Regions from separate parts of the Mycolicibacterium sp. HK-90 genome, predicted to be linked through region 2. Evidence: predicted binding sites of a transcription regulator. Region 2 holds the regulator's gene; the other holds the start of a gene.
The links. Region 2 encodes LexA, which represses DNA repair genes until DNA is damaged. Its sites were predicted from a motif close to CGAACANNTGTTCG; they were not measured.
Positions count from the first base shown of each region.

Region 1 (3,411 bases), 770 kb from region 2:
CGGCGGTGCCCAGCCAGAACAGGTCGTCCTCACCGGAGCGCAGCAGCGTGCCCGCGTTCGAACCGTCGTCGGGCAGGTCGAGCCCGCGGACCACCGCCACCGGGATCGCGGTGAGCTTGCCCTTCACCAGATCGGCTGCGGCGGCGATCTCGTCGGCCACGGCCACCTCGGTGACCAGCAGCTCGTTGCCGTGCCGGTCACGCGCGCCCGCGTAGCCGTGCAGCACGGTGAGTCCGGATGCCCCGATCGCGAAGTCGGCCTGGCCGTTACGCCAGGCCCGGCCCATGGTGTCGGTGATCACCACGGCGACGGTGACGCCCAGCTGCGCACGCAGGCCGTCGCGCAGGGCCGCCGCGCTTCCATCGGGATCGATTGGCAACAGGGCCAATTCGTTGGAGTCGACGTTGGAACCGTCGACGCCGGCCGCGGCCTGGACCAGACCGATGGCGTTCTCGGTGATCAGGGTCCGGCCCTTGCGGGCCAGCACGCGGACGGCCTCATCGTCGATCAACTTGCGCCGCAAGGCGTCCCGCTCCTCCGGATCGGACGGCGCGGTGACGATGCGGCCTTCGCACTTGGAGACGATCTTGCTGGTGACCACGAGTACGTCCCCGTCGCGCAGCCACGGTGCTGCCTCCGCCAGCGCGGCGGCCAGGTTGTCCCCGGGCCGGAACTCGGGAAGCCCTGGTACCGGCAGAATCTCGACCCGGTCGGCCGAGCCGTGCTCAGTGTTCACTGCGGTGGTCACAGTGCAACGTCCGCGAGGTCCAGTCCGGCGCGCACCATCTCGGCGGTGGTCGACGGGTCGGTCATCAACAGCGGCACGGCGCGCACCCGCACGCCCTCGATGTCGGCCTGATCGCCCTCGTGCACCAGCCAGCCGTCGAGCAGTCCGGTACCCGACCGGGCGCCGAAGTGCTGTCCGACGGCCTGCGAGGTGGACTCCACGCCGATGATGCGCAGACACTCATCGGCCATGCCGCGCAACGGTTTTCCATCGATGATGGGGGAGTAGCCGACCACCGGTGCCTTGGTCGAGCGCAGCGCGCCGCGAATGCCGGGGATCTGCAGGATGGGCCCGATGCTCACGACGGGGTTCGACGGTGCCAGCAACACGACATCCGCGTCGGCGATGGCCTCGGTGACACCCGGGGCCGGGGTTGCCTGTTCTGCGCCGACGAACGCAAAACTGTGCGACGGCACCTGCGCCCGATAGCGCACCCACCACTCCTGGAAGTGGATCGCGTGGCGTGAGCCGTCCTCCGGGTCGGTGATCACCACGTGCGTCTCGCTTCGGTCGTCGGTGACCGGCAGCAGCCGGGCCCCCGGGGACCAGCGCTTGCACAGCGCCTCGGTGACCTGCGACAACGGGTATCCGGCTCGGAGCATCTGGGTGCGCACCAGGTGGGTGGCCAGGTCGCGGTCGCCCAGGCCGAACCAGTCGGGTTGCACGCCGTAGGCGGCCAGTTCTTCCTTGGCGTGCCAGGTTTCGTTGCGATGGCCCCAGCCGCGTTCCGGGTCGATGCCGCCGCCCAGGGTGTACATGCAGGTGTCGAGGTCGGGGCAGATCCGGACGCCGTGCATCCAGGCGTCGTCGCCCACGTTCACGATCGCGGTGAGTTCATGCTTGCTGTCGGTGCCACCGAATGCCCCGAGTCCCAACAGGTGCTGTACCCCCAGCAAAAAGCGGGCGCCTCCGACGCCGCCGACCAGAACGGTGATCTTCACAACGTCCGACCCTAGGCGTTGAGGCCGCGCGGATGGAAACGACGTCGTCACGGGCAGGACACGCCGATGTCGCGACGCGCCGATTTGACATTACGAGATGGTATGAATTCGCGCCCTGGCGCTTGACCCCGGCAGCTAACACGTGTGTAATCACAGATGTGTCATTTCCCGGTTGGTGACCGATTCCGGTGTCGCGGACCGAGATTCGATCAAATGTTCGAATGGGGTGACCGCAGAGAACAATGGTGGGGCTCCACTTAGGATCTACGAGACCGAGTGAGGAGGCGGGGGATAATGTCTTATGAGAGCGGCGATTTCGATCGTGTGGTCCGGTTTGACAGCCGGCTACTCGGCTCGGTAGACAACGCACCGCACATCGACGCCGGGCCGACACCGGAGGGGGCGGCCGGACGCCCTCAGCTGAGTTTGGTACCCGATCACATTGATGGTGATCCGGCAACGGAGGACGACCAATGGCAGGAACGTGCGCTGTGCGCACAGACCGACCCGGAGGCGTTCTTCCCGGAGAAGGGCGGGTCTACCCGCGAGGCCAAGCGCATCTGCCAGGGCTGCGAAGTCAAGGATGCCTGCTTGGAGTACGCGCTCGCGCACGATGAGCGCTTCGGTATTTGGGGAGGTTTGTCAGAACGGGAGCGTCGCCGCCTCAAACGCGGCATCATCTGACGCTCACGGTTGAGCGCCCTTGCGGGCGCCCGACGTCAGTCCTCGTCGATCGTTGGGTCGATGACTGACGGTTCGACTCCCAGATAGGTGGCCACCTGGGCCACCAGGATTTCATGCAGCAAGTCGGCAAGCTCATCGGATCCTTTGACCCGGCGCTCGATGGGCTTGCGGAACAAGACAATTCGAGCCCGGGTCGAGTTTCCCCTGACGTCGACCCCGGCGGGTATCAGCCTCGCCAACGCGATCGGGCCGTCGGCGATGACCTCGGGCGGCCATTGCACACTGTCCGGATCTTTCGGGGACATCCGCGGAATCTCGTCGACGGCGACGTCGAGTTCCCGCAGTCGCGAACCCCACCGCCGTTCGATCGGCTCATACGATTCCAGCACCGCCATGTCGAACCGTTCGGCGCGACTGCGCCAGCCGGGAACCGTTCGCGGAAGCAGCGGCCCGCGAATATCGCGGCCGCGGCGCGATCGCCATGGGTTGCGCTGGGCCACGGCGTTGATCGTAACGGTTCGGGATCGGGGGCCCCTCCGCTGCGCGTGTCCGGCACCGCGCAGCGACGGTCCGAAGTAATCTCTGGTGCGTGAATGTTCCCCGTCGCTGCTGCCGGCCCGGGTGCCCGCACTATGCCGTGGCGACGTTGACTTTTGTCTACTCCGACTCCACGGCTGTGGTCGGACCTCTTGCCACGGTGTCCGAGCCCCACTCCTGGGATCTGTGCGTCGGCCACGCCGGACGCATCACGGCTCCGCGAGGCTGGGAGCTGGTCCGCCATGCCGGCCCGTTGCCCGCCCACCCCGATGAAGACGATCTGGTGGCGCTGGCCGATGCCGTCCGGGAAGGCCAGCCGGGCGCGGCCCGCGGTGGCGTCGTGGCCGGATTCTCCGACCCGTCCACCGGTGTGGGCACCGGCGCGGTGCTGGCGCCGGCGGCGCGTCCCGCGGAGACCAACGGACGGCGTCGCGGCCACCTGCGGGTGTTGCCGGATCCCAC
Region 1 covers NZ_CP129613.1:1,853,702-1,857,112, forward strand. Annotated here, with positions in the region: gene QU592_RS08975 (coenzyme F420-0:L-glutamate ligase) at 1-748, opposite strand, end outside; gene cofD (2-phospho-L-lactate transferase) at 745-1,728, opposite strand; gene QU592_RS08985 (WhiB family transcriptional regulator) at 2,023-2,412, shown strand; gene QU592_RS08990 (metallopeptidase family protein) at 2,448-2,870, opposite strand; gene QU592_RS08995 (DUF3499 domain-containing protein) at 3,002-3,411, shown strand, end outside.
Region 1: a site for LexA is predicted at 1,935-1,948, ahead of cofD (2-phospho-L-lactate transferase). Genes of this name have one in related genera too.

Region 2 (3,411 bases):
CAGCTGCTGGAGAAGTACGAGAGCGTCGGCGGTCCCGAGGGTGACCTGGGCTTCCCGACTGCCAGCGAGACCGAAGGCGGGCTGGGACCCAACAGCCGGATCAGCACGTTCGCCGCGGCGGACAATCCCGTCATCTTCTGGACGCCCGACTACGGCTCCGTGATCGTCCGGGGCGCGATGAAGGCGGCCTGGGACAAGCTGGGCGGGGCAAAGGGCACCCTCGGTGCCCCGATGGCCGACCAGACCGAGGACGGCACCGTCATCACCCAGCGGTTCAGCGGAGGCGCCATCTCCTGGGACCGCGCCGACAACAAGTTCACCACCGAGCCGTCGAAACTCGCCTCCGAGTTGAGCGGCTTGCAGGTCCCCGGAATCGAGCAGCCCCAGGCCGGTGGCCAGCAACCGGCCGGCGCCGACGCCGACAAGCCCTTCACCTGGCGCTGGAGCTGGTGGTGGCTGATCGCCCTGGTCCCGGTGCTGTTGCTGGCGGCCCTGATCGTCGGCGCAGCCCTGTGGCACCGTCGCCGGGCCGGTGACGGCGACGACTTCGATCACGACCCGTTCGACGACGACTACGACGGCGGTCCCGACGGATCAGGCTATGACGACGGCCGATACGACGACGCCCGCTACGGCTCGCGGGGTTACGACCAGGACGAGTACGGGCGTGACCGCGGCGCCGACGAATCCGGTGGCTACCAATCCGGGGATGCGTACGGCGAGCCCGCGACGGCGCGATTCGCCGGATCGGCCGAGGAATCGGCGGCAGCATCCCCGTACGACGGTCCGACCGATACGGCCATCCCGGTCAGTCAGTGGGCCGCCCCGCAGGGCGGGGCGCGGGCCTACGGGTCACCGGGCGACGACGAAGAGCCACCGGAGGATTCCGCGCGGTTGGCCGGCCCCGAGCAGGGCTTCGACGATTACCGCGACGATTACCGCGACGGCGACTTCGAAGACGATGACTTCGAAGAGGACGACTTCGAAGACGATTTCGAGGACGACGACTTCGCCGATGACGAAGACCTCGACGCGCCCATCGACGCCGACTTCGAGGAGGTCGCCGAGGGCGAGCAGGTCGACGGGGACCTCGAGGCGGAGTTGGCCGACGAGGACCTGGCCGATACCAGTGCACTCGCCAGCCCGGGAGCCGGCGCCGGCGAGGCAAGTGCCTTTGCGACTCTGGGCGGATTGGCGGCGAGCGATCAGGACAACGTCGACACGGCGCCGACCCGGGTGATCACCGAGGCCGAGGCGTACGGCGGCGAGGCCCACAGTGGGCGTCACGCCGCGATCGAACTCGACGAGGTGCCCGCGGTCACGGCGATCCATCTGCCTCTGGACGACCCGAACCGGGCGCCGGAGGGCTACCCGATCAAGGCCGACACCCAGACCGGCCGGTACTGGTCACCCGACAGCAGCGAGTACGACGACGCGGTGGCCGAGATTTGGTTCGCCAGCGAGGAATTCGCTCGCACGAACGGATTCGTGCGAGCCGACTGAGTCATCGGACGGGCGACATCACCACCCGTCCGATCCTCGGGTCAGATCTTGCGGATGACGGTGACGACCTTGCCGAGCACCGCTGCGTCGTTGCCCGGGATCGGGTCGTAGGCCGGGTTGTGCGGCATCAGCCAGACCTGGCCACGGGTGCGCTTGAAGGTCTTGACGGTGGCCTCACCGTCGATCATGGCCGCCACGATGTCCCCGTTGTCGGCCACACTCTGCTGGCGCACCACCACCCAGTCGCCATCGCAGATCGCGGCGTCGACCATCGAATCGCCCACCACCTTGAGCAGGAACAGCGAGCCCTCGCCGACCAGCTCGCGGGGGAGCGGGAAGACATCCTCGACGGCCTGCTCGGCCAGGATGGGGCCACCCGCGGCGATACGGCCGAGCACCGGCACGAATGTCGGCTCCGGTAGCGCGTCGGACCCGGCGACATCGGTGGACACCAACGGAGTGGCCGCCGGATCGTCGGCGGCCCGCACGTCGACCGCGCGCGGCCGGTTGGGATCGCGTCGCAGATAGCCCTTGCGTTCCAGGGTGCGCAGCTGGTGGGCGACCGAGGACGTCGACGTCAAACCGACCGCATCGCCGATCTCGCGGATGCTGGGCGGGTAGCCGCGGCTGTTCACGGACGCACGGATCACGTCGAGAATGGTCCGCTGCCGGTCGGTGAGTCCGCTGTCGGCACGGCGTGGACTCGCGCCGTCCGTTCCGGCCGGGTTGTCGGTGCTGCCGTCGTCCCTGCTGCGGTCGTCGCTCATGAGGCCGAATGTAGTCGCTGGTCGAACATTAATCAAACATGTGTTCGACGCGTGTTGCGCGCGGGTTCGCAGGTCGGGCGGATTCGACCGCGTGGAGTCGGCCATGGGGCGACTCCTTGGGCCGGGATGTGGATTCGGCGGCCCGAACTTGTCGGTGCCCTGCTCTATCGTTCGCAACAGTTCGATCACATGTTCTATTCATCGAACATGTGAGCGACTATATTCGAACACAAGAGCGAAACCGTCCCACCGAAAGGCAGTCAGATGGCGATCATCGATATCCCCGCAGATAGCCGTTCCCGTGCTGTCCGGGTCCAGTCGCAGACCCAACCGCCCCGCGCCCGCGCCCAGTTCGGTTCCGGCGCGCCCCGGCCGGTGCGCCGGGTCCGGCGGCCGGAGCCCGCGCGGCCCGCCGGTGGCGCGGTCCACTACCGCGGAACGGGTGTGCTGATGTCGCGGGCATCGCATCGCAGCCGGCCCATCACGCCGTTGACCACGGTGTTGTTGGCGCTGGTCGCGGCCGGCATCACGGTGTGGCTCGGGTTGGTGGCCCAGCTGGGCGGCGTGATGGGGAACGAGGCCGCCACACCCACCGAGCTCGCGGTGGTACAGGTGAAGTCGGGCGAGACGCTGCAGCAGGTGGCCCGACGCGTGGCCCCCGATGCCCCGGTTTCCCAGGTGGTCGAGCAGATCCGCGACCTCAACCAGCTCGAATCCTCCGCGGTCGACGCAGGCCAGACGCTGCTCGCCCCGGTTGGCTGAGCCGCGCGATGTCCGTTGAATCGTCCTGGCGGGCAGTCACACTGGCCGGCGGTGACCTGACCACCTACGCACCACTGGACCCGGCGGTGAGTCTCCCGCGGGCATCGCGGGTACGCTCAAGGGCGCTCGAACTAGTTGTCCGGCGGCATGACGAAGGAGCGGTGATGCACTGTCCTTTCTGCCGTCATCCTGATTCGCGCGTGGTCGATTCCCGGGAGACCGACGAGGGGCAGGCCATCCGGCGCCGGCGGTCATGTCCGGAATGCGGCCGTCGATTCACCACCGTGGAAACCGCGGTGCTGGCCGTGGTGAAGCGCAGCGGGGTCACCGAGCCGTTCAGCCGCGAGAAGGTCATCCGTGGTGTGCGCCGGTCCTGCCA
Region 2 covers NZ_CP129613.1:2,623,222-2,626,632, forward strand. Annotated here, with positions in the region: gene QU592_RS12710 (LGFP repeat-containing protein) at 1-1,503, shown strand, start outside; gene lexA (transcriptional repressor LexA) at 1,545-2,270, opposite strand; gene QU592_RS12720 (LysM peptidoglycan-binding domain-containing protein) at 2,535-3,032, shown strand; gene nrdR (transcriptional regulator NrdR) at 3,197-3,411, shown strand, end outside.